DNA from 4 places in the Lacticaseibacillus casei DSM 20011 genome. Region 2 is predicted to be linked to each of the others. Evidence: predicted binding sites of a transcription regulator. Region 2 holds the regulator's gene; each other region holds the start of a gene.

Region 1 (8,142 bases), 410 kb from region 2:
GGATGTCTGTCGGTGAGAAGCGCATACTGGCAGTCGGTTCATTTTGGGGGGATTCGCGTGAAGCAGTTTTATATTGTTGACAGTTCGATTCTTCCGGACGTGGTCGGCAAAGTGATTGCCGCGCGGGCATTGCTCCAAAATGGCGAAGTTAAACAGGTGAGCGAAGCGGTTAAGCGAGTTGGCATTTCCCGCGGCACTTATTACAAATACAAGGACTATGTGTTTTTACCAGATCATGAAATGGCATCACGTAAGGCGGTCATTTCATTGATGCTTCATCACGATCGCGGCATTTTGTCGGAAGTTTTGACTGTGATGTCACAAGCTCAAGCCAGCATTGTGACCATTAACCAGAATATTCCGATCCACAACTGGGCAAGTGTCGTTATATCATTTGATATTTCGGCGCTTCAAGGAACCCTCGATGATCTCGCTACTAAACTTGGCGGCATTCGCGGTGTCAGTGATGTGCACCTGATTTCCATTGAATAAACAGCATGTTTTTGGAGGCTTTATGAAAATAGCAATTAAATTGTTGCTCTGGGTTTTAGTCGCTGGCGTTGCTTTATTTCCAGCGTTGTTACTGATTTTGTTTGTGATTGGCCTAAGCGTCGTGATTTCCGGCGCCATGGCAGTTAGTGCTGTTGGCTTTGTTTTGAGCATCATTTTTGTCGCACTAGTGGGCTTAAGCATTATGATTCCAAGTGTTTTGCTCATTATTCGCTTCATGACTTTTCGGACGGTTAATGCGCGTTTCCGGCATGGCAATCAACGTATTGTCTTGCCAGTAAGCGTCCGGTTAACGGGTCGTTCCATTTACCACGCAATTTATGAGAACTTTAAGGCCGGACGGCGCCAAGGTAAACATTTGGTGCAGGCGTGGAGTTTTGGGTTTGAAACCTACTTCCATGAAGATCTTCAGGCTTATCTAGCGGATCAGATTCTTGCCCAGCATGGCCCCGAGATGGCTGAGGCCTTTGTGCTTGATGAACGCCACTCTTATACGATTGCCTATTAATTTGATCAATCGTCTGATGGTGGCATCGATCAATTAGTGCTAATCATGATGAAAAGTCGGTCTTGTTGTCTGAGACCGGCTTTTTTCTTGGACCCAATATTCAGTTTTTAGCTGTAGTAGGCACGCAGTCAGACTGCCAAGTAGGGCATCATTCATCAAGACGGGCACGTCGTTGAATAACTCGGTTGGTTTGCGGCCAGCGCATGTCTTCAAAGCCGACAAATTCAATGGTTAATTGCGTTTGTTTGCGTAACAAACCAAGGAAAGCCTCTAACTGGGCAAGATCATAGCCGTGCAGACTATGCAAAGGGATCGAGCGCTGCCGCTGGTCCTTGGGTTGGATGTTAAAAAAGAAGTTAAACGCTGGCGTGTAGGTCTGATTCACCAGTGAGATCCAATACCGTGTGTTTCGTTTGCGCTTAAATAGTGGCGCTAACCGTTCCACAATGATTTTAAGGTCTTTAGTCATAGCTATTGCCGCCATTGTGTCCTCCTACCAGTGATGCACGCTGAATGGCTGTGCCGCCACGCATCGCGCTTTTGGCGTACACCAACGCCTTGAAACCAAAGCGACTGCGAATCGTATCGAGTGTTCGTTCCAGATCAGTGGCCTTGATTTGGCGATCGACCGGTTCAAAAAAGTTGAGTTGTTCGCCGGTGTCAGGTGCCAGACGGGATGTGAAGACGGCAACGTTACGGATGACTTCACCATGCCAGTTCTTTCGAAAAATCTCGCGCAACGCTGCAACAATGTCGGTGTTGCGATTGGTCGGCAGAATCCGCTTTGCTTGCGTAAAGCCGGACCGACCGTCTTGCTGGCTTTCTGCATATGAAAATCCGATACCCAGTGAAAGCTCACCGGCACGTTTATGATGATGGCGTAAGCGGGCTGCGACCTGTTCACCGATTTCTTTGATGACAATTTCGATTTCGAATTGATTGCTATAGTCGCGCGGAAGCACTTGGGAATTACCGATACTTGGCTGGCGGGTCACGATGCGCTTGCTGATTTTGGTGCGATCAACGCCCCAAGCGGTTGCAAACAGCTGAGTGCCGATAATACCCATTTCCTGTTTTAAGGCATAGGGATTCGCATGGGCGAGTTCGTACATGTTCGTAATGCCCATGCGCGCTAAATGCGCTGCTGTGCGGTGACCGATACTCCAGACATCGGTCATCTCGTTAATTTTCCAGATGGTGTTCGGGACCGTCGCATACTTGATGATGCCAAGCAAATCAGGACTGTGTTTGGCATAAACATCAAGGGCAATTTTGGCTTGCACCGGGTTTTCACCGATCCCGACCGTGGTCCGCAGACCTAGCTGCTGTTGAACAGTCGATTGAATGAGCTTGGCAACTGCCTCTGGTGTTTTTCCAAACAGTCGCCAAGTATGGGTCATATCAAGGATGGATTCATCGATTGAGTAGGGCCATAAATCTTCATCGGCGACAAATTGACGAAAAATATCGTTAATGGCCAGATTTTTCTGAATGTAGAGGTTCATGCGTGGCGGAACGACAATCAGATGCGGTTCGTTGGGCAGATCGCGCTGGCGACTGACATTATTTTTGAGACCGTACATTTTTTTGGCCATAGGCGAAGTCGCTAAAATGAGTCCGCCGTTGGTGTTCTCCTGTTCAGACATCACAACTAGGATGGTTTTGAGCGGATCAAGTCCACGCTCAATGCTTTCGACTGAGGCGTAAAAGGACTTATTGTCAATCAAAAAAATGACCCGATGCGGTTCGTGTGGATAATCATAGGCCATGAAGATCACCTCTGTTTATCATTATACGAACATATGTTTGCTTAGGCAAGTTATTTATTTTTTGGGGGATGTTATAACGCGCTCTCCGGCGCAGAAGTCTGCGACCAAGGCCACTTGCACTCCGACTTCTAAGCGCGCCGACTCACGCTCAGCGCCACATAAAAACCCCTGCTGTGCATATGCACAAACAGGGGCATCAATGAAGCTATCAAAATGCAAACATCTAGCGCATGCAACCGCCCATGTGCCAGGACGAAATGCCGCGCATCATGCTGCCGTGGGCTGTTCCCATGCCACCGCCATTGTTAAAGACTTCCAAAATAAACAGGGCGGCAAAGATGGCGGCAATGACGATTAACGTGACCACTAATGGCCGCCACTTATCTGATGTCATACGATCCGCCTCCTAACGAATTAAATTCGGATACTGCCATTAGTATAACACCATGGCATCAATGACAAAGGGGATGCGGACAAATCAGTCATCGCGTTCCCATTTAATTTTGAGATTGGTTTCGATCAGATCTTCATCATCAAGTGCAAAGGGTTCAACGACACTGCCGCCATCAGACTTGGTGAATTTAATGTTGAAGACATTGCCGTCACGATAAACGACTTCCCACTTACCATTGCTTGGTGTGCCGTTATTGGCCGCTGTATAAGTGCCATCGCTATTAAAAGTGAACGTTGCCCGGTCGCCTGATTCCCAGCGCCCAACAATGCCACTGGTGGAATGATTGTCGTTGCGTTTTGACGTGTCGGAAGGATACTGGCGGGTTGTTTTCGTGACGCCATTGTCATCATAATCGTCATCGTTGTCATCGTCGTGGGTATTGCTGTCTGGATGTGAATTTTGCGATGCGGTGGTACTGGAAGATGTGGTACTGGAGGAAGCCGTTGCCGCATCTAAAGTTAAATCCGATGCTTGACCTTTTAGCGGGATCACAACTTCCCGCGTGAAATCTTTGGTTGAGCCGTCATGCGTGCCGCTGAGTTTAAGCGTGTAGACGCCTGGTAGTTGGCCGGTGATGATATATTGGCCGTCATGCGCTTTGGCTTGCGCTGGCGTGCCGTTCAAAGTGAGTGTGGCATTTTTAAGGTTGGTTTTGACGACAGCATCGGCGGTCCCTAATTTGACTTTATATTTTGGAAAAATAAGCAGCTCATGGCCTGCCTTGACAATCTGAACTGTGCCGCTGGTCGACTTAGCCATAATCATACTATGCAGAAGACTGCGATCACTGCGGTTTTTGATAAGTTGCGCAAGGGGCTTCAAATCGTCCTCGTGCAACGCCGTGCCATCGCTGGCTACCGCGACTTCCGCCATATCATCGGCATCCCCACTGGTCATTTCTTCGGCCAGCTCGGTGACTTGCCGATCCTGACTGTAATAAGTCGCACCAGCAAAATAAGCGATTCCCAGTATTAAGATCACGGCAATCCCGGTTACGAGCAGCCAGCGCCGTGGTGATCGTGGTGGGCGGCGACGTTCGGCAGTAGCCGTTGTGGAAGAAGCGATGGGTGAAGGAGTGGCAGGTGACGATTGTGAATTGGCTGCTTCTTTTTGACTTGTGCTTTGCGCCTGTTGTCGCGCAGCACGCAAATCAAAGCCGCAGTTTGGACAAAAGTCATCATCAGGGCCAATCGGTTGACCGCAGTTAGGACAAAATTTTAAAGATGCTTGCATGGATCATTCCTCCAAAGTTTTGATGAGTAGGGCAGCGATTTGATCATGCCCCTTTTGATTAGGATGAAACGTGTCGCGCGGACCATTAGCCGCAAAGTCGGGAATGGCGGTGCCAGCCGGGCCGGTTACATCATCATGGCCTTGCCAGATCGTCGCCAAGTCAGCCACCGGCACATGGTGAGAACGGCCGATCTCTTTGACAACAGCGTCAAATTGCAAATCCGCGGCGGCATACGGCCCGTTGTTCGGCGACCAAGTTGTCATGAGGATCAATTGGGCGGTGGTCTTTTCTTGCAGCGTTGTCACAATGGTTGTGAGGGCTTGGCGGTAAGCACTGAGCGCTGAGGTGGACGCGCCTCCCACAGCATCATTGGTGCCAAACTCGATCGTCACTACGTCCGGCTGCTGCGCCACTAAGCTTGACAACGCCGGGACGCCGAGATTCGTGGCAGTTTTACCGACTTCGGCAATGCCTGCCTCAGTAACGGTTTTGCCGGTTAATTGCCCCAACTGCTGAGCAAAAAGCGAAGTGAAGCGACTGGCTTTTTTATCTGCAAAAAGCCCGACAGAAAGGCTGTCGCCAAAAGGTGCATAAACCAATGTATCTTTTGAGCGAGCCTTCAATTTAGCTAACGGCGTCTTTGGTACCGATGATGCCTTCTGTGAAGCACTTACTTGGCGCGAACTTGCGGATGTCGATGCGCGACTGGATTTAGTTGCATGCCGTTGAACACCGCAACCGGCGGCCAACAGTAATAATAAAAGTCCCAACCCCACCCAAACTTTTTTCATAGAACCACCTTTTTTGAATCACTGTTTCTCTGACTGCTTTCTTTAAGTGTATCAGAGTGACCTGTCAACGCAATGAATATGCAATAACAACGAATGACGGAAATTTCAGGACAAGCGAGAATCTAAAGTAAGCATTAAATACCGCCTGTTTTGGCTGATATCGTATCTTGCCGGCACTCACGCTTAGGCCCAAAGTTTGGTACAATAGGTCAAGGAATTTTTCACTTGGTTTTTCTGAAAGGACGATTCGTTAAATGGTAATGGATGCCGCATTAAAGGGTATGAACGATAAGCAGGCTGAGGCAGTACTGGCCACCGAAGGACCGGTTTTAATTATGGCAGGTGCCGGCTCCGGCAAGACCCGGGTGTTAACGCACCGGATTGCTTATTTGGTAGAAGAAAAAAACGTTAATCCATGGAACATCCTTGCCATCACCTTCACGAATAAAGCGGCTCGTGAGATGCGTGAACGGGTAGGGAAACTCGTTGATCCCGAAATTGCCCGGGATATCTGGGTCTCGACCTTCCATGCACTTTGCGTCCGAATTTTACGGCGAGATATCGACAAACTTGGCTATAATCGCGCCTTTACAATTGCCGATCCAGCTGAACAGCTGACGTTGGTTAAACACATTCTGGCGGATTTCAATTTGGATCCCAAACGCTACGACCCCAAGTCAATCCTGGGGGCCATTTCGAATGCCAAAAATGATTTGATCGATCCGCAGACGTATGCAGACGAACAGGCTAATAGTCCCTTTACCAAAATTGTCGCGGAAGTTTATGCGGAGTATCAAAAACGGCTCCGTAGCGATCAGGCGTTGGATTTTGACGATCTGATCATGCAAACCATCGTGTTATTTGAAAAGGACAAAGAGACACTGGCGTTTTATCAACGTAAGTTCCGTTATATTCACGTTGATGAGTATCAGGATACGAACGAGGCCCAGTATCGACTCGTGCACATGCTGGCAGAAGGTTACCACAATCTTTGCGTTGTCGGGGATGCGGATCAGAGCATTTACGGCTGGCGTGGTGCCAACATGCAGAACATTTTGGATTTTAAAAAGGATTTCCCTAAGGCCCGTGTGATTTTACTTGAGCAGAATTATCGCTCCACGAAGACCATTTTAAGTGCGGCCAATGACGTGATTAAGAATAATCTGAATCGGCAGGTGAAGACGTTGTGGACCGAGAATGGCAAAGGTGACAAAATCACGTATTATCGCGCCCAAAGTGAAACTGACGAGGCGATTTTCGTCATTCGACGTATCGAAGAAGAAATGGCCGAGCATCATCGCCACTATGGTGATTTTGCGATTTTGTATCGAACAAATGCCCAGTCGCGTGCGATTGAAGAAGCATTCGTCAAGTCCAATATTCCTTACAAAATGGTAGGCGGCCACAAATTCTACGATCGTAAGGAAATTCGGGATGCGCTTGCGTATTTTCGTTTAGTTGTCAATCCTGCAGATGATATGAGCTTCACGCGGATTGTTAACGAACCTAAGCGTGGCATTGGCAATACCAGTGTCGAAAAGCTGGAAGCATTTGCCAGCCAGCACGGGTGGTCGTTGTTGGAAGCAGCAGCCAATGCCGAACTCAGTCCCATTTCTGGCAAAGCGCGCGGTAATCTGGCGAAGTTTGGCAAAATGATTCAGGAACTCGGCACCCGCCGCAAAGATTTGAATGTTACGGACATGATGCAGGCTATTCTGGATGAAAGTGGCTATCTGGATGCGTTGCGGGCAGCACACACGATGGAAGCCGATACTCGGATTGAAAACCTTGAAGAACTGCTATCGGTGACGCAAGGATTTGACGAACGCTATCAGCCGGAAAATGAGGACAGCGATATTTTCGTCGACTTTCTGGCTGAGTTGGCGCTGCTGTCGGATCAGGACGAAGTAGAAGAAGATGCCCAGGAAGTTACCTTAATGACGTTGCATGCGGCTAAAGGACTGGAATTTCCGGTTGTCTTTTTGGTTGGCATGGAAGAAGGACTCTTCCCGCTGAGTCGGGCGGCTATGGACGAAGGCGAGCTTGAGGAAGAGCGGCGTCTCGCATACGTCGGCATCACGCGCGCCAAGCAGAAGCTGTATCTGTCCAATGCCTATGCCCGAATGCTATACGGCCAGCGACAAAATAATCCGGCTAGTCGTTTTATTGAAGAAATCGATCCGGACTTGCTTGAAGTCGTTGGCGGCAATCAGCCGAAAAGCGATATTCCGTTTATTAACCGGACCGATCGGGCATTTAGTTCGCCGTATAGCCGCCATGCCGAGACCGCCGCAACGCCGGTGACGGTTAAACCGGTACCGACAACCGGCGCAGGGAAAACCAGTTGGGAAGCTGGCGACAAGGTGACGCATCGTAAGTGGGGAACGGGTACCGTCGTCAAGGTCACCGGAACGGGCGATGATCAAGAATTGGACATTGCCTTTAAAGCGATGGGCATCAAGCGGTTGCTAGCCGCGTTTGCCCCGATCAAGAAAATTGAATCTTAATGATAGGCTCGTGAGGATGAAGTATGGTGTTCAAGGAGGCTCGCCGTGTTAACAAAACCAGCTGCTCAATTTACGCTTGAAGAAGCCGAGGCGGAAGTCGCCAAGCTGCGCAAGCAATTAAATCAATGGCGTCTGGAGTATTACACCAAAGACGCACCGACCGTAACGGATAATGTTTATGACGATCATTATCGTGACTTGCAGGCGTTAGAAGCGGCATTTCCTAAACTGGTCACCCCCGATTCGCCGACGCAACAGGTTGGCGATGTGATCAACTCGGATTTTGCCAAAGTTCAGCATCCGATCCCTATGTTGTCGATGGGCGATGTCTTTTCATTTGAAGAACTTAGCGAATGGGATGCGCGCATG
Region 2 (8,142 bases):
GGAACAAGGCACCACCGGCATCGTCGCTGATAAAATGTGATAAGTAGGTGGACAGAATTGGTGGGATCAACGCGACAATACAAATCATTATGCCCACGATTAAACTCGCAGAAAATTGCCGCTGATACGTATCGGTTGTTTCTTGGGCAAATCTTTTGGCGCTTTCAGACAAGGGCCGGCCATTGAGTCGCTTCTTTTGGAGGTTAAACATGGTGCCGGCCCAAATGAAGAGCCCTACTGCGACAGCATCGAGCAGAAACATGCCGATGATGCCGAAGACCTCAAGCGAGGAATCCGTTGTATAGGCGGGCAAGGCGACGCTGATACAACAAAGCAAAACACCGAAAGCAATTTGCGTTGCAAACCGGTCGGCAATGTGCCAAAAATGACTGAGCTCCGTTTCAGAAACTGCATTATCAGGTTCCGCAGTTGCGTCGGTATTTGCTTGGTCAGCCTGAGGAGCTAGTCCTAGATCCTCCCGTAATTCATCAACGGAGCCAAAAGCACGAATGACGGCACCAATTGCGGTTTCTTCGCTTTTACCCTCGCGCAACAAATCGCGATAATAATCGCGCATATTGGCAAGCATGTCGGCTTTGGCTTGGCGCGTTTTCGGGTGATCCGGAAAAGAAGCAAATAGACTGTCTAAATAAGCTGTAATTGTATCCATGGGCGATCCTCCAAGGTTCAATTTTGACAAGTAATTAGTTCAAAAATAAATCGACCACATGCTTAACCTGATGCCATTCCTCGACCTTCATAGCAAGAAAAGCGCGGCCACTGGGGGTGATGCGATAATAAGTGCGGGGTTTACCGTTCGTAACATCACCCGGATAAGCTTCAATATAGCCGTTTTTGCTCAAGCGAGTGAAGGCGGCGTAAAGTGTGGTTTCGCGAATCATATACTGGTCATAGGTGCGCTCGCGGATTTCTTTGCCAATTTTGTATCCATAGGAATCACCTTGTTGCAAAATGGCAAGGACGAGTGCGTCGTTGTAACCACGCATGGCATCACTACTGATCACGGCGCTCCTCCTTTTGCGAGTTTTATACTGGTGTCAGTGAGATGCAGATGAGGTTCGTCTGAAATTTGCCGGCCGATTACTTCATCTGTTGGAGTAATACTAACATGATACAATCATTAGGTAAAGCAAAAAAAACACCTTCACATCAAGAAGGTGTCGTCAGATTTACTTGATTAGTGAACAAAAACCGTGACAAAGGTGATTAAACCAAACAGGATCCCGGGTACATTGGCGATGATGATCGGCCAATCTTTGGCAGGTTTCATCCAGCCATAACCGGTCCACAGGGTAGCGTTGATCATTGCCACCAACGGCTGAATCGGATTCACCGGTGTTCCAGAAAAGTTAGCCATGATTTCGGGAATGTACGAAACATACATTAAAATACAGGTAAAAGTTGCCAGCCTGCTGAGGAGATTCAGTCGCTTTGCTTTAACGGGGTCAATACCACTGTGATATTTTCCATTGTCAGCTTGCATCAAAAATGCCTCCTTTTGGAATAAAATAACCGTAACACGATCGAACGTGAAAACCAAGGAAGACATTAACGTGTGATAGAACCAAATAGGCGGCCTGACTTAAGTTGGCAGCTTTAGATTTTTTCTGAAAATGAATGAAATGAGGGAACATCATGGCAGAACAAGAAGCAGATACGGTCACACGCGTACAAAAACAAGAAGGCGCCGATGCCATCATGGATAAGGGATTTGTGACCGAACGGGATATTCCCGAAATGATGGCGGCGTCTTGGAGTGAAAAGCTATTGGCGGCGATTAATGACGAATTGCGGTTGCGTACTGTTAGCAATCGCGCTGTATTATAACGGTTCCATTATTATATGGGCGATGGCTCCATTATTTATGATCCGGGACAACTTAACTCGGAAGGGGCCAAGATTGCGTTGCAACACGCATTAGGTTTCCGGAAGTAGTAGCCCTTTAACTGGTGCCTGTCTAGCATTTTGAAACTAGTTTTCGGCGCTGAAGGTTCCGGTTAAAACAACCTTGCCGACCATATGACCCTCTTCGACGAGTTGGGTGGCGGCCTTTAGGTTGGCAACATTAATGCCGGTAAATTCTTTGGTCACCGAAGCTTTGATCTGTCCGTCTTGATACAGCGTCAAAAGCTTGCTTAGAATCGCACCTTGTGTGGCAACGCAGTAGTCGAAGTCAGTTTTGGCAAACATGTACTCGTAGTCAAAACTGGCCGCTTTGTCTTTGACAACGGCCAGATCAAGACCGCTTTGGGGACCGACAATGCAGCCGATGTGGCCAAAAGCACGAATTAACTGACTAGCGGTGGCAAGATACGGTTCCGGATGATAAAGCAAGGCAACGCCGTCAACGGTTTGAACGCCAGCCTGGCGAACCTGATTCACAAGATCTTTATGATAATCAAGTGGCGTTGCGACACCGTGAGTCCGCAACCAGTCATGATTTTTAGGACTGCTAGTTGCCAAAACATTTAACCCGCTCCATCGCGCCAGTTGACTCAGCATCGAACCGACGCCACCGGCACCGTTAATGATCAACAAATGCTGGCCTTTGTTGGCATTATATTCCGGGATGAAGCCCATTTTTTCAAAAAGCAGTTCCCACGCGGTCAAACCGACAAGCGGCAGTGCTGCGAGATCAGCGGTGGGTGCTTGTTTTGGCGCTAATGCGATCAGATCGGCGTCAACTGCCTGAAATTGTTGATCACTGCCGGGCTTGCGGGTAGTTCCGGCATAGATGACGCGATCGCCAACGTGGAAGGCAGTGACGGCAGAGCCAATTTGGGTAATGGTACCGACTGCATCATACCCAAGAATCTGTGGCGTTTTTTGTCGTGGTGCGGTTTGGCGGCGTTTGGTGTCAACCGGATTAACCGAGACCCCAGCCACTTGTACAATGACTTCATTGGGTTCCGGTGTTGGTACTGGTAGCGTGAAGCTTTGAAAGCTGTTGGGTTCAGTAATGGGTAGGCCTTCAGTGAAGCCGATGGCAATATTTTTTGGCATCTGAATTGTCCTTTCGTTTGATCGGTTATCTGTTGCTATTGTAACCTTTTTATTAAGAGAGTTGGAAATGCAGTGGTTATTTGGTAAAATGTGCAGGATATTGTAGAAAATGCGTTCGCAGTCGCAGAAATCTACATGTAAGGACCTCAAGCCTAAATGGCCACAGCCCAGCCATTTAGGCTTGAGGCCACTTACACTCCGATTTCTAAACGCTCCTGCCCACGCTCTCATAAAAAAGAACGTTCAATGACGAAGGAGGCAGCTCGTGAAAAAATTGAGTACAAAGCGTGAATTGATCGGCCTGATCGTTGTTTTGGTTTTGGCAGCGGCAGGCTTTGCATTCTTCGCGTGGTATACGATGCGGCCGGATGATGTCATTGGTACCATTGCAACGATTAGTTTCGGCATTGTTTTGGCTGCCTTGATTGGTATTGCGTTATTTTTGGATGCGGCGGCGACAACTCGGTGGCGCCGATTCTGGGTAGATCTTTTGTTTGCGGCGCTGATGTTGGCGCTCATCGACTACTTCTTCCTCGATACGACAACGCCGTGGCAGATGCTGATCGCCGGTGCCGGATTGGCATTAGCACTGGTTGCACTGCTGGCCATTAGAAAATTAGATGAATAAACGGGCTTTGTCCCGGCTGATCAATGATAAAAACGCCTCGGAAAATTTCCGAAGCGTTTTTTAAGTGGCAGCAATGGTTAGTTCGCGATTAGTTCATCCGCTGCACAGTAACCGGGACTGTTTTAGGAAGTACTTTTGTCAATTCAGTCATCAGGTTCTGAAGACTTGCCTGAAACGTTAGCCGGACCATGCGGCGCTTACTAAGGGCGAAAACCGCAACGACCAATTCCTGGCCATTAGGCAGACTGACAGGTGTCAACGTGATACTGGACATGTTGGTGTACGGAATAACCCGGGCCAGCAACCCATTTGCAATGAGTCGCGTTGGGGCCAAGCCACCTGTGCCCGCCATAATGGACAACACTAGGAAGATTGAAATGAACACAATGTACGGCATGTTGTTAACGCGGGTTGTCATGAACCAAAAACCAAGCAACACCGCCCAAACAAGTTGCGAAACCGCATAGCGTGAGGCAAAATTAATTTTGTGTTGCCAATATAGATAATAACCAGCGAGGGCTAACAACACGATGTCTAAGCCGATCAGTAAGACATTAAAACTATTCATGAGAGACTCCTTTTTGATCAACGTCATCAGTCGGGCTGTCGGTTTCATACAAACCGGAAACCTGCTGGTACCAACTGAAGAATCGGGTCACGACAATTTTCAAAACGGCAAAACCCGGGATGCCGAGAATAACCCCGACTAAACCGAAGAGATTGCCGGCCGTGAGCAAGACCACCACGATGGTAATGGGATGCAATTCGAGCTTGCTGCCCATTACCAGTGGTGAAATAAGTTGCGTTTCAATTAACCATTCAATGAAGAAAACGATAATGACCGCCAGAATCATTTTTGGCGACGTCAACGCGCCCATGATAAGTGGCGGGATCATTGCCAGTGCCGAACCAAAGTAAGGAATTAGGTTCAATGGGCAAGCCAACAAGCCGAAAATTAAGCCATAACGCAGGCCAATCACCGAATAACCGATCATGAACATGATGGCCACGCACAGCGCGACCGTGATTTGGCCCTGAACATATGAACCGACTTTTTCATTCATCTCGTGCAGCATTTGTTTCACGGATCCACGGAACTTGGTGGGGATAATATGCAGCACCATCGGCGTGAACTTGTCGCCGTCTTTAAGCATGAAGAAGAGAATGATCGGTGCTGTCGAAATCGTGATGACAACATTGCCGACAATGCCAATCAGATTTTGCAGCTGCGAGATAGTACCGGTGACGAAAGCACCTTGCTTGCCGGTGAAGAATGTTTGGACTTCGCTGGCGATGTTGTTGAGGTCATGTTGCGATAAAACATTTTGCTTATCATTCAAGTCATCCAGCCATTTACCGATTTCCGTAAAAATTTGCGGTGCCGAATCGACAATGCTGGTAATTTGGTTGCTTACCGCCGGAATGAAGCGCAATAGCCCCCAGACGAGAAGACCGATCAAAACGACGAATAGTAACGCAATCGCCCAACCGCGATGCAGCCCGGTTTTCTCAAGGCGATTAATGATCGGAACTGTCAGATAGAAGAGAATGCCGGCAAAAATGAACGGCGGCGCGATGATACCGAGAAAATCGACCACAGGCTGGAACACCCAAGCAATTTTGGTAAAAACAAAGATAACCAGCAGGGCCAAAAGCAGGTCAATTAAGAAGACCATGAACTTGTTGTTGATGAAGCGGCGGTAGAACCATGAGTCGGTACGTTTCACAGGTGATCCTCCTCTAAGGACGTTAAAGGTTATGACGCGATTTAATCAGCGGTGTCATTGGTAACCTTTACAAAAGACGACAAGTTGAGCATGAGATCTGTGGTGAACCAAGAAAGCTTCGACGTGCAGTTGCCGTTTTTTACAAGTCAGCTGATTGCACACGAGTCATTTTTTTCGAAGTTTCTACCCGCCAGACGTCGGATGCTTCTGTATAACAATGATACTAGACTAGCCATGATTTTTCGAGGCTAGGGTTAACTAAAATGGTTCGAAGAAGGTATCGGCGCCGTTACAATAAATTTACAAAAACACCGATTAGCCGTTACAAATATTAAAAATGCCTAAATAATGGCATCAAATGTAAATTTTACATATACAAAAGCTTTACAAATAAAAAAAATCAGGTATGATAAAGTCACAACCAAAACGGTGAGTCAATGTCGGTTTTACCGATACGGAGAGGAGTGACCCCATATGAATTTACTTCGCGGGGCTAAATGGACATTAATAACTCTGACCCTGGTCGCAACATTGCTGTTATTTAGCAACTATGCGACGGCCGGCATCTTGTTGATGGCTCTGGATATTTTCCTAAGCTTCTTCTATGCAGTCATCAAGAGCAGATGTGATCGGCGTCAGATGCATAAGATGCCATTATTGCATAACTAATTTGATGAAATGATCCGCAGCCATGATGACTGCGGATTTTTTCGGGTAACGACGGCGAAAATGATTGCAAACGTTCGTTCGGTTTGGTATGCTGAGTGTAACAAATGAGAACGGAGCGGTGAGCGGATGCCAACACAAGCGAGTCAAAAACGTTGGAAACAGATTTTACAAACCATCTATGACGCGATCGAGGATCATGGGTATCCACCCACAGTTCGCGAGATCGGCAAGTCAGTTGGCCTTAGTTCTTCCAGTACCGTTGCAGCATACTTAGAAAAACTGCTGGCGGCCGGATTGATCGCTAAAGACCCGTCTAAGCCGCGAACAATCGAAGTGACTGCAGCAGGGCGCGATTTTATCGGCGTGCAGGCGGAAGGTATTCCGATTGTCGGTACCGTTGCGGCCGGGGTACCGATTACTGCCATTGAGAATATCGATGACTATTTTCCGGTGCCGGATGACCTACCATACTCGGCTGATGAGCTGTTCATGCTTCGGGTTCAAGGCAGTTCCATGATCAAGATCGGCATCCTTGATGGCGATCAGATTATTGTGAAGAAGCAAAACGACGCCGAAAATGGGCAGATTGTCGTGGCAATGACTGAAGAAGATGAAGCCACCGTCAAGCGCTTTTACAAAGAAAAGAACGGTATTCGCCTTCATCCGGAAAATGATGATATGGAAGACATGTTTTTCCCGGATGTGACGATTCTCGGCATTGTTGTGAGTTTGTATCGTCCTGCGCTTGTATAAGTGCTACTAATAAAGCCAGCTAAAAAAGCATTTGCCGCGTACATTCAATCGAGTGTGCGTGGCAAATGCTTTTTTTTGTTGAGCTGACAGTTGCTGCCATCAAGGATGGTTAAGCTGATCAAGATCATCTTTTGGTACCTTTTTGTAAAATGGACCATCCGGAAGCTGCTTCAATAATCCTTTTTTGGTAAGTTGGAATTGAACCGTGTTGCTGGTGGCCTGTGGTTGGGCTTTGCCGGTGAAGGTGAAGATTCGCCCTTTTAAAGTCAGTTGGGCCGCAAAAATACCCTGATCCTTACTTTCAAAATCGCCGTCTTGGTTCGACAGCGTTTCGAGGTAATAGCCACTGGTTGACGACAACACGCGAATCGCTTTCTTTTGATCATCCTGCTGGACAAATGCGTGACCGACCAAGGTGGACAAGGTTGCTTTAGGCACGGCCTTTTTTGCCTTTTTCCGGGATTTTACCGGCTTTGATGCCTGTTCACTGGTGGCTGATCGCGTTGATGATGATTTGGCAGTCGGCGTGCCTTGAGAACAACCACTCAGGATAAGTAATAACATGAGCCAAACTAATTTTTTCAATGGCGATCTCCTAGTGAATGAATTGAATGCAGGTCATGACGATGGGAATGACGATCATGGAGAGAAGCGTGGTTTCCGTGACCATGATCGCAGCATAGTCAGCGTCGGCGTCATAAAGTTTGGCAACAACCGGCGCATTGGTCATGACCGGCATGCAGGATTGCAGGATGAAGATTTGCTTCATCAGCGTCGGAACCGGGGCAAAGGCGACCAGTGCTGTCATCAACAGTGGGGCGAAAAGAAAGCGGCCGCTGAAGATGCCGAGTGCTTCCTTGCTGAGGCGCAGTTGGCTCCACCCAGCTTCGTGTAAGGCAATGCCGATAAAGAACATGGAGCCTGGAACCGTCAAATCGCCGATATAAGTCAGATCAGACATCAAAAAAGCCGGCAACTTGATATTCAGTAAAACCAACACAATTCCCAGCATGAAACCCAGTAAAGGCGGGGAGAAAACCTTCCCCAAAGCCTTTTTAAGGTTAAAGCGGGCTGGTTTGGGGCCATCGCCTTGAATAAGGTAGACGCCGATGGTCCAAAAAATCGTCGTGTTGGCCATGTAATAGACCAAGACATAAGGTAAACTGCGAGGACCGAACAAGGCCAAGTTAACTGGCAGGCCGATAAAGACCGTGTTGGAGTTGAAAAACATGGACTTAAAGGTGCCTTTTCGCGACTTTGGAACCTTTAACAGGTAACACACCAAAAAGGACAACGCGAAAAGCATCATCATGGACAAGACCGGAAACAACAAGTTTGGGA
Region 3 (8,142 bases), 1.2 Mb from region 2:
ATACGTATAAACTGCACCGCACGCCTTCACCATCCACAAAGTTAAATGGCTTGTAATCCGCAATACGTTGCTGGGAAAGGTCGCTGGCGAGCCATTCCTGAGGTTTAGGATTCAGTGGTAAACGATTGGTGGTCATAACAATATCTGCCTCTTTCTGAAATCATTGTAGCGATGCTGTGTAAGACTTGGTTTCTAACGAAGTGCTGGTCGGTAAACCGGCACCTTGCTTGGTAAGTCTTTTTCATCGTATCATCTTTTAACCCCAATATATAGTATTGGTTGTACACAAAATACCGGCTTGTCATCTATATCTTGATGGCGAGCCGGTATTCATATCAGATCTTGATTATCTTATGCACGGTTCAAATGCAGCGTCATGGCATTTAACGCAACCACGATCGTTGATAACGACATGATCGCCGCGCCGACTGCCGGACTGAGAATGAAACCAATCGGCGCCAGGATACCAGCTGCCAACGGAATAGCTAAAATGTTGTAGCCAGCTCCCCACCAAAGGTTCTGCACCATTTTGCGGTTCGTCGCCTTTGCCAGCGATAAGAAGTTAAGAATATCAGCTGGGTCGCTGTGAACTAGAACCACATCGGCCGTATCAATGGCAACATCGGTACCAGCACCGATTGCTACCCCGATATCTGCTTGGGCCAGACTAGGCGCATCGTTGACACCATCGCCGACCATCATCACAACCCCGCGCTGCTGATAAGCTTTGACTTGGGCAACTTTATCTTCAGGCTTGAGCTCTGCCTGAAAATCGGTTAATCCCAGCTGGTCCCCAACCTTCTTGGCTGTTTCATGATTGTCACCAGTCAACATAACCGGTGTGATTCCTTGACGCTTCAAGGCCGCTACGAACGGCTTGCTTGATGGCTTCAACTGATCGCCTTCAGCTACCATCCCTAAAACCTGATCCTTCTGTAGTAAGAAGGCCAATGAGTTCCCGGCAGCCGCCAACTGATCGGCTTGGGCCTGATCATAACTTAACTGATGGTCTTTCAAGTAACGCGCATTGACGATGGTATAAGCTTGGCCATCAACTTCGCCTTGAAGACCAATGCCCTTGAGTACCTGAACATTTTGAGCAGCAGGTACATTTAATTGCTGTTCCTTAGCCGCGACTTTAATACCGGTTGCCAGTGGATGCTCTGAATGACTCTCAAGTGCGGCCATCAAGGCTAAGACTTGAGCTTCATCATGATTGGCAAATGCAACGGTTTTGGCAACGGTAAATTTACCTTCAGTCAACGTACCGGTTTTGTCCATTAAGATAAACTTCGCATGTTTGGCAGTTTCAAGTGCCTGACGATTACGAATCAATAAGCCATTGGTTGCGCCAATACTGGTGCTACGCGCGATGACCAATGGAATTGCCAGTCCCAGTGCGTGCGGGCAGGCAATGATGAAAACGGTGACCATGCGTTCAAAGGCAATTGCCGCTCCATCTGATAGCCAAATGAAGAATGCCAGAATACCGACTGCTAATGCTGCGTAGAAAAGCCAGCCAGCAACTTTGTCGGCCATCCCTTCTGCCTTACTCTTATTGGCTTGCGCACTTTGAACCAGCTTCATCACTTGCGACAGGTAGCCGCTTTCACCAGTACCGGTGACTTTGATTTCAATGACGCCATCACCATTGACTGATCCACCAATGACCCGATCACCTTCAGCTTTATGAATGGCTTTGGCTTCACCAGTAACTAGGGATTCATTCACACTACTGCTACCACTGACGATCTGGCCATCAGCCGGCATCTGTTCACCTGCCAGGACGCGCAAACGCGTGCCGACCTGAACTTCTGCTAACGGCATGTCCATCACGTGATCGCCATGCACGACATGCGCTTGGCTTGGCAGCAACGCCGCGAGTTTCTCGACGGCATTGCCCGCTGCCATGACCGCATTCATTTCAATCCAGTGACCTAACAGCATGATCACGATCAATGTTGCCAGTTCCCAGAAGAAATCCATGACCATACCATTCGGCGCGATAAAATGATTCATCACAAACGCGTAAAGTGAATAACCATAAGCAACGGTAATGCCCATTGCAATCAGCGTCATCATCGCTGGCTGCCGCTGTTGCAATTCGGATTTAGCTCCGGTCAAAAATGGCCAGCCACCATAGAAGAACAGAAATGACGATAAAATCAGAACCAGCCAGTCAGATCCGGGAAATACGATCGGTAGTTGCAAAGCCCCTAGATGGATATTCATCCCCATAAACTGGGAAAGCAACAGTACTGGAATCATCACAATCAGGCTGACCCAGAACTTTTGCTTGAGATTGCCCATATGCATCATATGACCACCACCGTGATCCATGTCCATATGCGACATATCGCCGTGATGCATATCCATATGGCTCATGTCACCATGGCTCATATGCATGTCGCCATGATTCATTTGCCCATGAGCCATAGCGCCTTGGTCCATGGCCATGGTTTCCATACCATCTTGATGCCCCATCTGGTCATGATCCATTGGCATATCCGCCATATCATCATGTTGCATCTCACTGGTTTTTCCAGTCGTTCCGTTTGCATGTTTCATCTTACTATCCTTCATGAACTTCCTCCTTACACCCTTCTGGCAAGCAATTGCAGCTGACCGTTGTCGGTGCATCCGGCAGTTTAGCTGTCAATGTTTGTTGTAGGTCGTTGATGTCTTGTTTTGATAAAGTAACGTGCGTTATCAAGTGATCCAAGGTCTTACCTATTTTCATCTGGCATAAATGGCTAAACAACTCGCTCGCTGCTGCATCCATGGATGCTTGTCCGCCCACCGTAGCATGGTACAAAAATTCACGACCTTGTTTTTCCGTTACAAGTGCGCCTTTTTTAACCAAGCGTCCTAAAAAGGTTTTGGTAGTTGCAACCTTCCAGCCCATCTTATCCGCCAAAATAGCGGCAAGCGTGCTGCTTTTTAAAGGTCCGAGTGTCCAAATAATACGCATGACCTCCCATTCCGATTGGGAGATGTCGACTGTTGGTGTTTCCATAATTGGCCTCCGTTTACACTTGTAATCTTTCAACACTTATAATTTACAACTGTAAACGATGAATGTCAATATCAATTTTTTGATTTTATTTGGAAGTGCCTGCGCATCCTGAAAAAATGGACATACAAATAGGCACCGCGACAAGGAACTGTCACAGTGCCTATTTCGTTAATGCTATTCGCCAAAATCAGGCTTTACCGCTGATTGTTTTCTTCAGGCTTTGACCGCATGGAAACCAATGTCAGTGCGATAATCCAAAACCCCTTGGATACTTTCCATGGCCTTTTTAGCCTTCATAATAGCTTCAGAAAGAGTTGATGCCGCCTCTACGACCGAGAAAATTCGGCCTGAACTGCTAACCCAGCCGTTTTCCGTCTGGTTAACGCCTGCTGGCAACCAGGTGCCAATCGGCCAGTCTTTTGGCACAATCACCGGGACCTGCTTTAATCCTGAACCGGGATAATCCGGATTCACCGCAACAAAGCACGCGTAAGCTTGGCCATTTAACTTCAAATCAGGTTGTTGACCATTCAACAAATCCGTTACCAACTGATAAAAATCATTTTCGATCTGAGGTAACAGCACCTGTGTTTCCGGATCACCAAAGCGCATGTTGTATTCCAGAATTTTAGGACCATCAGCGGTAAAAATCAGGCCGATATACATCACGCCTTGCCCACTGAGGCCGTCCTCCTGCATCCCCGCCAACGTCGTATCAACTAATGCCTCAGCTGCCTTTACTTGCTCGGTAGTAAACTGTGGTAGCGGGCTAATGGCGCCCATGCCACCGGTGTTAGGACCACGATCGGCGGCGAAACGGCGTTTATGATCCTGTGATAATGGTAAAATCACGCGGTTTTGACCGTTGAAAAGCGCCATTACCGATGCTTCTTCGCCGTCAAGGTATTGTTCAATAAGCACCGTTGCATCTGGGTGCCCCTCGTAAAGTCGATCAATTGCATCGTCCAAGGCAGCAGCGTCTTGGGCAATGATGACCCCTTTTCCGGCGGCAAGGCCATCTTTTTTAAGAACGATTGGCAATCCCATCAGCGTCGCCTCGGCATGGGCTTCCAGTGCGCTGTGGACGGTTTTGCTGGCAGCGGTCGGAAGATGGTGGCGATGCATAAAGTCTTTGGCAAACGTCTTACTGGATTCGAGTTGGGCGAGTTTTTTCGTCACGCCAAAAGTTGGCTGATGAGCTTCTTGAAAAGCATCGACAATGCCAGCCGCCAAGGGTACTTCAGGACCGACAAACGTCAAATCAATCTGATGATCCCGGGCAAACTGAATCAGTTCCGGCACTTCGGCTTCTTTTATACCGATTGGCTCAACGCCTAAAAGCGTCATAGCCGGATTACCGGGTGCCACATAGACGTGGTCAACTTGTGGCGACTGATTGAATTTTAGCGCAAGGGCACTTTCTCTGGCACCGCCGCCAATGACAAGAACATTTTTCATAGAACCTCCTCGCGCGTATGGGCGCATATTTGTGGGTGATGAGGGTGGCATTTACGCGTTTGCTGGCGTAAAAATTTTGTGTGAGGGTGTTGAGCATAAATGACCTAAGACCGACACTGCAGCTTTCTGATGCCAAAACGCGTTCACTGGCACAGAAGTCTGCGTATAAGGACATCTAGCCCTAAATGGCAAAGACCAGCACTGTAGCTTTCTGACGCCAAAACGCGTTCGCCAGCCCAGAAACCTGCGTGTAAGGACCTTGACCGCAATGGCCCAAGACCTGCACTGCAGCTTTCTGGCGCCAAAACGCGTTCGCTGGCGCAGAAGTCTACGTATAAGGACCTTAGGCGTAATGGCCAAGTTCGGGCCATCACGCCTAAGGCCACTTATACTCCGACTTCTAACCGCGCCAGCTCACGCTCTCCGCTCTTAATGCCTAAAGTGCCGCACACCCGTTGTTACCATGGCGATGCCGTATTCATCTGCTTTAGCGATGGAGTCTTTGTCGCGGATGCTGCCGCCTGGTTGGATGATGGCTTTGATGTCGTGTTTCGCGGCGTAATCGACGCAATCGTCCATTGGGAAGAAGGCGTCACTGGCCATGACGGCGCCGGCAAAGTTTTCGTTTTGTTGCGCCTCGGTCAATGCCAATTCGACTGACCCGATCCGATTCATTTGACCGGCACCAATGCCTAACGTCTGATCTGCCTGGGCCACCACAATCGCATTGCTCTTCACGTGTTTAACCACGGTTTGCGCAAACGCCAAAGCTTTTAACTGATCAGCAGTCGGTTGCACCTTGGTTACAACGGTCATGTCCGCTGGGGTTTCCGTCTTATCATCGCGCGTCTGTACCAGTAGGCCGCCAAAAATTGAAACCGTTTCGGTGCCCAGTTCTTCTGGCACATCGGCCGTATTAATCGTCAACAGACGTACATTCTTCTTCTTGGCCAAAATCTCGTAGGCATCATTATCAAATGCCGGAGCCATAATAATTTCAAGAAAGAGCTTGTGCATTTTTTCGGCCGTTGCTAAGTCTACCCGGCGATTTAGCGCGATAATGCCACCGAAGATCGACATCGGATCTGCCGCATACGCCTTGTCCCATGCAGCTTCGATCGTTTCGCCCAAGCCAATGCCACAAGGATTCATATGTTTAACTGCCACAACAGCCGGCTGCTTGAATTCACGCAACATCGCCAAAGCCGCATCAGCATCCTTGATGTTGTTATAAGAAAGCTCTTTGCCATGCAACTGCTTGGCAGCCGCCAGACTCGTCGGATCAGGATTCGGTTCAACATAAAATGCTGCTTTTTGATGACTATTTTCTCCGTAGCGCAGGTCTTGGCGCTTGTGGTAAGTCGGGGTGAATTGCTCCGGAAATGGTTCTGAATCTAAGTAATGAACGATTTGGGCATCATAAGCCGCCGTTACTGCAAAAACCTTGGCTGCCAGTTTCTGCCGCAACGCCGCATCATCTTGATCAAGGCCGGTCAAAACCGCTGAATAATCAGCCGGGTCAACCACCGCCCAGACACTATCGCTATTTTTAGCTGCGGCACGCAAAGCAGAAGGCCCACCGATGTCGATTTGCTCGATAGCTTCGGCGCGGGTCACGTCCGGCCGTTTAATGGTTTCGGCAAATGGGTACAGATTCACACACACCACGTCAATCGGCTGGATATGATGATCGGCCAACGCCTGCACATGCTTGGGATCATCCCGGCGCGCCAGGATACCGGCATGAATTTTAGGATGCAGTGTCTTAACCCGGCCATCAAGCATCTCCGGAAAACCGGTCACATCTTCAACACTGGTCACAGCCACACCTGCATCGGACAGTTCACGATGCGTCCCGCCAGTTGAAATCAGTTCAAAGCCCCGTTCAATCAATCCCTTAGCAAAAGGTACCAAACCGGTTTTATCAGAGACACTTAACAATGCTCGTTTCACTTAAATCGCTCCTTCTTGAATGAGTTTCTTGACAGTTTCCGGAAAAGTGTGATGCTCCTGACGGTGAATGGCGGCTTCCAATTCGGCTAATGTCATGCCGGGCAGTACCCGGACAGGATCCTGGGCAATGATTTCGCCAGTATCAATCCCCGCATCGACATAATGGACGGTCACGCCGGTTACTTTCACGCCATAATCAAAGGCATCCTTAATCCCTTGGCGCCCGGGAAAGCTTGGCAACAGTGCCGGATGCAGGTTGATAATGCGCCGAGGAAATGCATCTAACAAGGTCGGACCGATAATGCGCATGTAGCCAGCCAGAATCAACGCGTCGACTGGCGGAAGCGCCGTCAAAATGTGAGCTTCGGCTGCCGCTTTATCGGCATAGTCCTTGAAATTCACGACAATGGTTGGAATCTGATGATGAGCTGCTTTGCGAATCACCGGGGCACGTGCCCGATCACAAACCACCACCACAATACGAAAATTGCTATCCTGCGTCTGCGAAGCCTCAAACAATGCTTCAAAATTGGTTCCGTTCCCTGATGCAAAAACAGCTAATGCTTTCATTCGCCTGCCACCTGCCAGTGAATCTTTTCCGCTGGGTCTGCAACAACTTCGCCGATCACTTTACTGCTTGGCAAGGCCGTCTGGACTGCGGAAACCGATTCCTTAGCGACTACCAAAATCATACCGATGCCAAGATTAAAGGTCATCCGCATCGTGCTTTCACTCAAATGACCGGCATGTTGCAGACGATCAAAAAGTTCCGGCCGTCGCCATGCTTGCGGATCAACGTGGGCACTTAAGCCATCAGGGATCACTCGTGGCAGATTCTCGGTAATCCCGCCGCCGGTAATGTGCGCTGCCGCATGAATCAAACCCTGTTGCATCAGCGGCAACACCTGCTTGACATAGATCAGCGTTGGCCGCATGAGCGCTTGCATCATTTCCGAGCCGTCTTCAAGTGTCTGACTGCCTAAATCGGTTTCGGCCAATAATTTCCGCACCAACGAATAGCCATTGCTATGGACACCGGAACTTGGTAAGCCAATTAACACATCACCTGCAGCGACATTCTGCGGCAATCTTTTTGGTGCCGAAACGACGCCAACCGCAAAGCCGGCTAAATCATAGTGATGTTGCGGGTACATATCCGGCATCTCAGCGGTTTCACCACCGATAAGCGCCATCTCGGCCTGTTGGCAACCGAACGCAATCCCGCGAACCACGGACTCGGCACGCGCCACATCCAAATGATCCACTGCCATGTAATCAAGGAAAAACAATGGCTGTGCGCCTGAAGCAAGCAAGTCATTGGCCACCATCGCCACCAAATCAATGCCAACCGTTTCATGCGCATCGCACTGCAAGGCCAACAGCAACTTGGTTCCAACCCCATCCGTGGCGCTGATTAAAGTCGGCTGCGGGACAGACGGCAACCGATATGCCGCCGCAAAGCCACCAACACTAGCTAACACATTTTCATTCGTTGTTTCCTTGGCTAACGCGGCAATTCGTTGCACCGCTTCGTCACCGGCTTTAATATCAACGCCGGCGTCTTTGTAATCTGTCATGCGCTAACCTCCGCAACATTAACTTTGAGTGACGCAACTTCTTTATTCAGGTCGGATTCATAATCGTCAAGCGGCGTCGGATATTTTCCGGTGAAATAAGCGACGCATAACCCACCATTCGGAGCCGTGGTCGGCAAG
Region 4 (8,142 bases), 860 kb from region 2:
AATTGTCGGTGGCTACATGGCCGGACTGGTTATTCTAATGTTACAAAAAGCGTTTGCCTTTATGCCTGACAAGGAATTTCGTGGCTTAAAAGCGATTTTCCTTTATCCGGTATTAGGGGTTTTCATTGCCGGTTCGATTATGTATCTGATCAACACGCCCATGAAGGCGATGAATCTCGGCTTGATGGCGTGGTTAAAAGGACTTGAAAGGTCCAGCCCGATTATTTTAGGCGTTGTGGTTGGCGTCATGTGTGCTGCCGACTTTGGTGGTCCGATTAACAAAGCTGCGTATCTGACAGGTACCGCATTACTCGCACAAGGTAATTACTTTTTCATGGCCGGTGTGTCAGCCGCCTGCATTGCGCCGCCACTGGCGACCACGATTTCGGTTTTGCTGAATCCTAAAGCTTACAATCGTGACGAGCGCAGTGCCGGTTACGTCAATGCTTTGCTAGGGTCGACACATATTACCGAAGGCGCGATCCCGTTCGCAGCCAAAAATCCACTGATGAACATTCCTGCCTTTATGGTTGGCTCAGCGATTGCGGCAGTGCTGACATACATGTCGCGCATTCAAGTGCCGGCACCCCATGGTGGGTTCATCGTTTTGCCACTGGTGAACAAACCGTTTCTCTGGGTCGCATGGATTTTGGTTGGTGCGGCTGCATCAGGCGTTCTTTTAGCCATGATTGCCGGGCGCTCTGCTAGAAAACGCGGCGTGAAAACCGGCGTGGTTGAAGCGGCTGTGGCAGCGGAAGGAGCTGCAGACGATGCGACCGCGGCACCAGTGAAGGTTGACCCGGTGCGCAACCAGCCGGCACCGGTCGATGATCAGGCCAACGAAACCTTTGACCCGAGTGACATTTTGAGTAAGGAAAACATCGAAGTTGATGTGCCTGCTAAAACGCGTGACGATGTCTTACACTACTTGGCGGACATGGCGGTTAAAAATGGCCTTGCCACGGATGCCGATGCGATTTTTAAAAAGTATGTTGCCCGCGAAGAAGAAGGTTCGACAGGCATGGAAAAAGGTATCGCCATTCCGCATGCACAGGATGCCACGATTAAGCAATCAGCAATGCTGGTGTTGCATTTGGCACAGCCGGTTGATTGGAAGACGTTTGATGGTAAACCGGTGACAGCTGTGATTTCGTTTTTGATTCCGGAACATGACAGCGGTGGTCATTTGAAGTATTTGTCGAATACGGCAAAGTTGCTGACGCATGAGGATTTTGTCAAGGCGTTTCAGGCGGCACGGACGCCGGATGCTTTGTATGCGTTGTTTAAACGCTAGGGTATGTTTGTAGGCGTGAGAAGTCTCCCGGTGTGGGGGCTTTTTTTGCGTTAGAGGATGTTCTATTTGAGGCAAATGTGAGGGGAGGGCTTTCGTGTTCTATAACGCGTTCGCCAGCCTTGGCTGAAGATCGTTCTATTGGAGGCAAAGAGCCAATTTATTTCCGCTTTCTATAACGCGTTCGCTGGCGCAGAAGCCTACATGTAAGGACCTCGAAACCAAATGGCCAAAACCCAGCCATTTGGTTTCGAGGCCACTTACACTCCGGCTTCTAACCGCGCCAGCTCACGCTCACACCAAAAAAGCAGACCGCTGGGTGGGCGGCCTGCTGGGGGTGTCTGATCGTTTGGGGGACGATCGACGATTTCTACTTTGGAGGAGTAAAAATGAAAAAGTTGGGTTGGGGTTTTAGGAATGAGTGGGTAGCTCATTTCTATGTTTCTTATACTACAGACAGGGTGTGAATGAAATGTGAAGGCAAATGCAATATTCTATTATATCTTTGTGGTGATTGTGTTCACATTTGAATTCACCGCTTGCGTCGCCGAGGTTGGTTAGTTTGGCGGAGGGTTAATTAACGAAACAAACGTTCTTTATGCAAATCCGAACATTTCGTGTTAAACTTTTTTCAGCAGTACAAGTCGCCTTAGGGGCCAAGGTAAGTGGGGTGGTAACATGAAGAAGCAACATATCGTTGTACGGGTTCGCCGTCCGGATGGGTTGGTTTTGGACTTCCGGTTACCCAAAGATGTTACGCATGCAATTAAGGTAAGTCCGCAAACTGACTGGTTTGAGCGGCTGCGCGGTGGACTGATTGTCGCACCAATGGCGCCATACGTCGGTAAAGGGCATACCGCATTTTTCATCGGCCGGATTGAACGGGTTTATTATTCGGGAAGGCAGTTAAAACGCTTTACGCGAAGCCAGTTTCTGTTGCCAGATGTCTGGCGCGAGCAGGATTTACTTGAGAGCTTCACATTCTTGCGGCATGATCATGCATGGTTGAATCGTTTGTACATTAAAGACGATCTGCGCTATTGGTATCACGATGCGAATTCGCGCATTTTGACCAAAATCCGTGATTGGCATTGTAAAGTGGTTTATCGGCGTTTTCAAAGCGGCCGGCAAGGATTGATTCCTAATTTCTGATCGGAGCCGCAAAAATAGTAATAGGTAACAGACTATTAAAAAGCAGGTCAAGGCGCGGCCTGCTTTTTAGATACCTAATTTATAAAAAATACTGACCTGTTAGAATCGCCAGGAGAACGAGTAATCCCGGTAAAAGATTGGAGATTCGAATCTTGGTGATGTCCATGAGGTTCAAACCAATTCCTAGAATCATCAAACCGCCAATTGCGCCGATTTCGCGCAAGGACGTCGCCAACAAGGTTTTGGGGATGAACTGGACTAAGAAACTGGCTAACAGCGTGATCGTACCTTGATACAAGACCACGGGGATAGCGGAAAACATAACGCCGATGCCAAGTGAAGCGGTCATCATGATGGCCATGAAACCGTCCATGACCGCTTTTGTGTAAAGTGTTGCGTTATCACCGGACACGCCGGCCTGAATCGCACCGAGAATACTCATGGCACCGATGACGGCGATTAAAGTAGCAGTGACGAAACCTTCTGCAAAGTGACTGTTGCCTTTTGCAAAGCGCTCCTGCAACTTGAGACCAAGATGATTCATGCCGTCTTCAATATGCAGCCACTCACCCAGCAGGCCACCAAGAAACAGGCTAATGATGATGACAATGAAGCTCTTGGTCTGCAACGCCATCTGAATGCCTAGCGCAAACGTGCCAAGTCCCAGACTTTTGGTAATCGTGTCCTTGGCGTTGTCGCTAATATTGTGCAAAACCAGCCCAAGCAGACCGCCGCCGATAATGGTTAAGCCGTTGACAAAGGAACCCATGAACATCATTATTTTTCTCCACCTTGTGTGTATGATTGCCATCACTGACCGAACCATCATAGCATGTTTTCAACAGAGCGCGAACTGGCGCGTTCAGAAACCGGAGTGTAAGTGGCCTTGGGCGTGATGGCGGTTTTTGCCATTGCGCCCAAGGTCCTTACACGCAGGTTTCTGCGCCGGTGAGCGCGTTTCCGAGACGCAGCAGAGAACTCGTGGCCGCTAAACTCAAATGGCCAGGCTTTGGCCATTTGTGTCTTGAGGCCCTTACACGCAGACTCCTGCCCCAGCAAACGCTTTTCAGCCCATCAATAACAGCAGATTTTTCCCAATCGCCCGGTTGCTTCAGGTAAAATAGAAGGGAAACCAATTTGGCACGCAGAAAAATCCGTTTTGTTGAACGAAAAGCTTGCAAAAAACAAACGCATGTTCGATAATGTAACTAGTGTATTTTAAGCGTTATAGACGCGTAATTAAGGAGACAAGTATGGCGAAGAAAACGACCACAAAGAATGCAAATACAAAATCTGATACCACAGATCGCGAAACCGAATTAGAAAAGGCGCTGCAGAAAATCAAGAAGGCGTTTGGTGAAGGCGCCGTGATGAAAATGGGTGATCGGCCGGAACTGAAGGTTGATGTTGTTTCGACCGGCATTCTTTCACTGGACCTGGCGCTTGGTGTCGGCGGGTTGCCACGCGGCCGGATTGTGGAAATCTATGGTCCTGAAAGTACCGGGAAAACCACGATTGCACTGCAGACGATCGCAGAGTTGCAAAAGTCCGGCGGCAAGGCAGCTTATATTGATGCCGAAAACGCGATGGATCCAAAGTATGCGGCTGAATTGGGGGTTAACATTGACGACCTTCTGTTATCCCAGCCAAACTCGGGCGAACAGGGATTGGAAATTGCCGAAATGCTGATCGAATCTGCCGCCGTGGAAATTGTCGTGATTGATTCAGTTGCCGCTTTGGTTCCCAAGGCTGAAATCGAAGGCGCCATTGGTGACAGTCATGTCGGCTTACAAGCGCGGTTAATGTCGCAAGCACTGCGTAAAATGGCCGGGTCGATTAACAATACCAATACATTGGTCATCTTTATCAATCAGTTGCGGGAAAAAGTCGGCGTGATGTTTGGCAATCCGGAAGTCACACCGGGTGGACGCGCTTTGAAGTTCTATGCCTCGGTTCGTATTGAGGTTAAAAAAGGCCAGCAAGTCAAAGATGGCAAAGATGTGATCGGTTTTGCCAGCAAGCTGAAGGTTACCAAAAACAAGGTGGCACCACCATTTAAGACGGTTGAAACCACGATGTCATTTGGCCATGGGATTGAGCACAACACCGACATGATCAACTTAGTGACGGAAAAAGACAGTAAGTTTGATGTCATCACCAAGTCAGGATCCTGGTATAACTACGGCAAAGAGCGTTTAGGCCAAGGACTTGTGAACGCCTCCCATTATCTGGATGAACATCCGGAAATTTCTAAGGAAATCGAAGCCAAAATCCGTGAACAGGCCGCACCTAAGAAGCCTGAAGAAACGGACGACGACAAGAAGGATGCTAAAAAAGACGTCAAGTCAACTGACGAAGCCAAGACTGAAAAGCCAGCTGAGGCCGATGAAAAGCAGGATGACAAGAAAGATGATCCATCAAGCTTTGGCGTTGATCGGTTAGTTTAAGCATCACGTTGATTATTTTCGAAAAGTTATCGGTCCACAACAAAAGGCTCGCTGCCAAAACGCAGCGAGCCTTTTTTGGGGTGATGATCGGATGGGGGCCAATCATCTTTTTCTTTGGAGGAGAAAAATGAAAATTAGGTTGGGGTTTAGGAATGAGTGGGTGGCTCATTTCTATGGTGCCAATACTACTGGCAAAGTATGACGAAAATGTGATGGTTACTTTGTCATTTTGTAAAGTTTACCGCCTAAGCAACACGATTCGTCAGGGAACTAAGCCCGCTCGGCAACCAAAGTAGGCTGGTGCAATGCCATTTTCAAAGCATCGCCTAATGCCTTGATACCGGTGTCAATTTGATCTAAGGTCGGGCCGGTGAAGTTGAGCCGGGCGCCGTTGACTTGCGCGGAGGTCGCATATAGATTGGCCGATGGCACATAGGAGATGTTGTTTTCCGGCAATAGATGCTGCTTCATGAAGGCACCCATGTCAAAACCAGCCGGCATGGTGAGCCATAGGAAGAAGCCACCGTCAGGATTGTTGAAGTGGGCTTCAGCCGGCATGTAGCGGGTCATGGCGGCGACCATCGCATCCTTCTTCTCCCGGTAGCGATCCTGAATCTGCTTGATGTGCGCATCCAGATCGTTTTCTTCCATGTAATCATTGATGCCGTGCATGGTCAGGTTGCTGGATTCCAGGTCGCTGCCGCCTTTTAATGCGATCAGCTCTTTCAAAAGTTCCGGTGCAGCAACTAACCAGCCCATTCGCAAGCTAGGTGAGAGGATCTTGCTGAAGCTGCCGAGATAGATGACGCGGCCTTCTGTATCCATTGATTTGATGGTAGGCAGTGGCTTGCCATCATAGCGAAGATCACGGTAAGGATTGTCTTCGAGGATCATTACGTCGTATTGATTGGCAAGGCGAATCATGGCCTTCCGCTTGGCAAGCGACATCACGATGCCGGTTGGATTTTGAAAATCCGGTACCGTGTAGATGAACTTGACGGAACGGCTCATCAAGACTCGTTGCAAAGCGTTGATGTCAATGCCATCGTCCTGCATCGGCACTTCGTAATAAGTTGGCTGATAAGCATTAAACGCAGCCAAGGCGCCTAAGTAGGTTGGCGCTTCAACCACCAGACCGTCGCCAGGATCAAGCATTAACCGCGCGACCAGATCGATGCCTTGCTGGGCACCTTGCGTCATCATGATATCGGCAGCACGTGTCCGCATACCGGTGGCTCGCAGCCGCGCCGCAATCTTTTCCTGTAATGGCAGGTAGCCTTGAGTGCTGGCGTATTGCAGCAATTCGGTATCGCCGCTGGTAAAACTGTGCTTAAAAGCGCGGTTGAGCTGCTGAGTCGGGAACAGGCTGCGATCCGGATAACCGCCGGCAAAGGAAATCACATTCGGGCCGGAAGCCGCGAACAGATCCTCTAAGCCTGATTTACCGGTTTTTTGTGTACGTTTTGCGAATTTCATGATGAAAATCCCCCTTTGGTATCGATGCAAGAAGCGGCGCGATACCTTCGTCGCGCTGGTTCAAAAATCCGATCAACGCTTTCTTATTGACACTAGTGTAAAACGGCTCGTATGATTGAGTAAAGCTCAACTATTTCAGGTTAAGTTGAATATTGTTCATGCTAAAAAGAACGAACACGCTTGGCGATTGATGTGACGGGATTTGTCTTGCTGAAGTGACAAGCGCTGTCACTTCAGCTTCGCGGTGAAAGGGAAGAAAAAATATCACGGGTAATTTTTCGTATGAGGTTTTTAGCAAGGTCGTTGAACGCGGCACACTGGCGCAAGCGGCGGCGGAATTAAATGTCACACCGAGTGCGGTCAGCCACAGCATCAGCCAACTGGAAAGCGAGCTAGGCTTTCCGCTGCTGATTCGCAATCGCACCGGCGTGACCCTAACCGAAGACGGTGCGCAGGTGTTGCCGATTATTCAAAGTATTCAAAATCTTGAGGAGCAACTGTCACAGGTTGCCGATAACATCAATGGCGTCAATACCGGGCGCATTCGCATCGGCGCGTTTTCGTCGGTGTCCACGAATTGGCTGCCCACGATTATTCAGCGGTTTAAAAAGCGGTATCCGCACATTGAAATCAGCGTGGTTCAAGGGACCTTCAATCGCATTGTGGATGCCGTTCGATTGGGGACGGCTGATCTGGGATTTTCATCACTGCCGGTTGGCCCGGGGGTGGTCGTGGAGCCGTTGTTGAAAGATCCGATTTACTGTATCACGCCGAAAAGCTTCAAACCCAAGAATGGTAAAACAGTGACGCAGGCGGATGTCGAAAAGCGGAACTTTATTCTTCAACAAATCGACTACGACCGCGATACCAAGCGCGCTTTGGACCGTTATCATGTGTCGACAAACACCATCAACTACTCAATTGATGACCAAAGTATTTTATCAATGGTTGAGTCGGGCTTGGGGCTTGGCATTTTACCCAAACTGGCCTTGCAGAAGTTGGTGGGGGATGTTAATGTTTATCCGTTTTCTGAACCATTTTCCCGGACGTTATGTTTGGTGATTAATCCGACCATTAAAAAATCACCTTCTGTCCAAAAGATGCAGCAGGTGATTAACGGATTCTTAGCGGAGACCTATGGAGAAGCTTTTTTAGGCCATCAAGGGTAAAATAGTCAGGAGCGATCATCGAGCCGATCCATGGTTTGGTTTAATGCCTCATCAACGCGATTGTTGTTATGATTGGTCGCATGGCCCTTCACTTTATGAAATGTCACGTGATCGAAGCGATTGATTTGATGCAGCAGTGCCTGCCATAGCTCCGCGTTTTTAACCGGCTTGCCGTGATTGCGCCAGCCGTTTTGCTGCCACTTGACCCACCAGCGCTGTTGCATGGTGTTGATCACGTATGCGGAATCGGAGTAAACGTCGACCGGAATATCGGTGCGCTTGATCGCTTTTAATCCTTGAATCACCGCCATAATTTCCATATAATTATTGGTTCGGCCGTAATCGCCTTCAGAGAGCATTTTCTCATGCTTCCCATAGATCAGTAACGCCGCCCACGCGCTTTTATCGGTGGGACGGACTGAGCCACCTGCGTGATTGCCGGTGTTGCGATTGCCGCCGTCTGTATAAAGTACAATTGATTCAGCCATCTTGTCCTCGCTTTCTAACTACCTATTGTAGGGGAACGGGTTGCAGATGGCTATCCTTGATCATTTTCGAAAAAAGATTGAAAAGAGGCTGCTGCATGAATCGTTATCTTATCGCACTG

The links. Region 2 encodes LexA, which represses DNA repair genes until DNA is damaged. Its sites were predicted from a motif close to CNAACANNTGTTNG; they were not measured.
Region 1: a site for LexA is predicted at 2,814-2,827, ahead of LBCZ_RS04905 (Y-family DNA polymerase). Genes of this name have one in related genera too.
Region 3: a site for LexA is predicted at 4,692-4,705, ahead of purD (phosphoribosylamine--glycine ligase). Genes of this name have one in related genera too.
Region 4: a site for LexA is predicted at 3,629-3,642, ahead of recA (recombinase RecA). Genes of this name have one in related genera too.

The regions. Positions count from the first base shown of each region.
Region 1 is NZ_AP012544.1:950,151-958,292, forward strand. It holds gene LBCZ_RS04890 (ACT domain-containing protein) at 58-492, shown strand; gene LBCZ_RS04895 (hypothetical protein) at 515-1,018, shown strand; gene LBCZ_RS04900 (hypothetical protein) at 1,167-1,502, opposite strand; gene LBCZ_RS04905 (Y-family DNA polymerase) at 1,480-2,787, opposite strand; gene LBCZ_RS16075 (hypothetical protein) at 3,011-3,181, opposite strand; gene LBCZ_RS04915 (zinc-ribbon domain-containing protein) at 3,266-4,474, opposite strand; gene LBCZ_RS04920 (SGNH/GDSL hydrolase family protein) at 4,478-5,266, opposite strand; gene pcrA (DNA helicase PcrA) at 5,521-7,773, shown strand; gene ligA (NAD-dependent DNA ligase LigA) at 7,819-8,142, shown strand, end outside.
Region 2 is NZ_AP012544.1:539,992-548,133, forward strand. It holds gene LBCZ_RS02595 (permease prefix domain 1-containing protein) at 1-670, opposite strand, end outside; gene LBCZ_RS02600 (PadR family transcriptional regulator) at 705-1,025, opposite strand; gene LBCZ_RS02605 (SemiSWEET family transporter) at 1,199-1,504, opposite strand; partial or broken gene LBCZ_RS02610 (hypothetical protein) at 1,657-1,956, shown strand; gene LBCZ_RS02615 (zinc-binding alcohol dehydrogenase family protein) at 1,993-3,024, opposite strand; gene LBCZ_RS02620 (hypothetical protein) at 3,290-3,652, shown strand; gene LBCZ_RS02625 (hypothetical protein) at 3,741-4,220, opposite strand; gene LBCZ_RS02630 (AI-2E family transporter) at 4,213-5,379, opposite strand; gene LBCZ_RS02635 (hypothetical protein) at 5,854-6,048, shown strand; gene lexA (transcriptional repressor LexA) at 6,175-6,801, shown strand; gene LBCZ_RS02645 (hypothetical protein) at 6,901-7,365, opposite strand; gene LBCZ_RS02650 (AEC family transporter) at 7,397-8,142, opposite strand, start outside.
Region 3 is NZ_AP012544.1:1,692,877-1,701,018, forward strand. It holds gene nrdG (anaerobic ribonucleoside-triphosphate reductase activating protein) at 1-136, opposite strand, end outside; gene LBCZ_RS08390 (heavy metal translocating P-type ATPase) at 352-2,583, opposite strand; gene LBCZ_RS08395 (CopY/TcrY family copper transport repressor) at 2,573-3,016, opposite strand; gene purD (phosphoribosylamine--glycine ligase) at 3,230-4,474, opposite strand; gene purH (bifunctional phosphoribosylaminoimidazolecarboxamide formyltransferase/IMP cyclohydrolase) at 4,904-6,427, opposite strand; gene purN (phosphoribosylglycinamide formyltransferase) at 6,428-6,997, opposite strand; gene purM (phosphoribosylformylglycinamidine cyclo-ligase) at 6,994-8,004, opposite strand; gene purF (amidophosphoribosyltransferase) at 8,001-8,142, opposite strand, start outside.
Region 4 is NZ_AP012544.1:2,604,377-2,612,518, reverse strand. It holds gene LBCZ_RS12590 (fructose-specific PTS transporter subunit EIIC) at 1-1,294, shown strand, start outside; gene LBCZ_RS12585 (DUF7679 family protein) at 1,970-2,443, shown strand; gene LBCZ_RS12580 (DUF554 domain-containing protein) at 2,523-3,221, opposite strand; gene recA (recombinase RecA) at 3,697-4,890, shown strand; gene LBCZ_RS12570 (aminotransferase-like domain-containing protein) at 5,161-6,366, opposite strand; gene LBCZ_RS16430 (hypothetical protein) at 6,497-6,790, opposite strand; gene LBCZ_RS12565 (LysR family transcriptional regulator) at 6,684-7,535, shown strand; gene LBCZ_RS12560 (ribonuclease H family protein) at 7,541-8,023, opposite strand; gene LBCZ_RS12555 (Cof-type HAD-IIB family hydrolase) at 8,119-8,142, shown strand, end outside.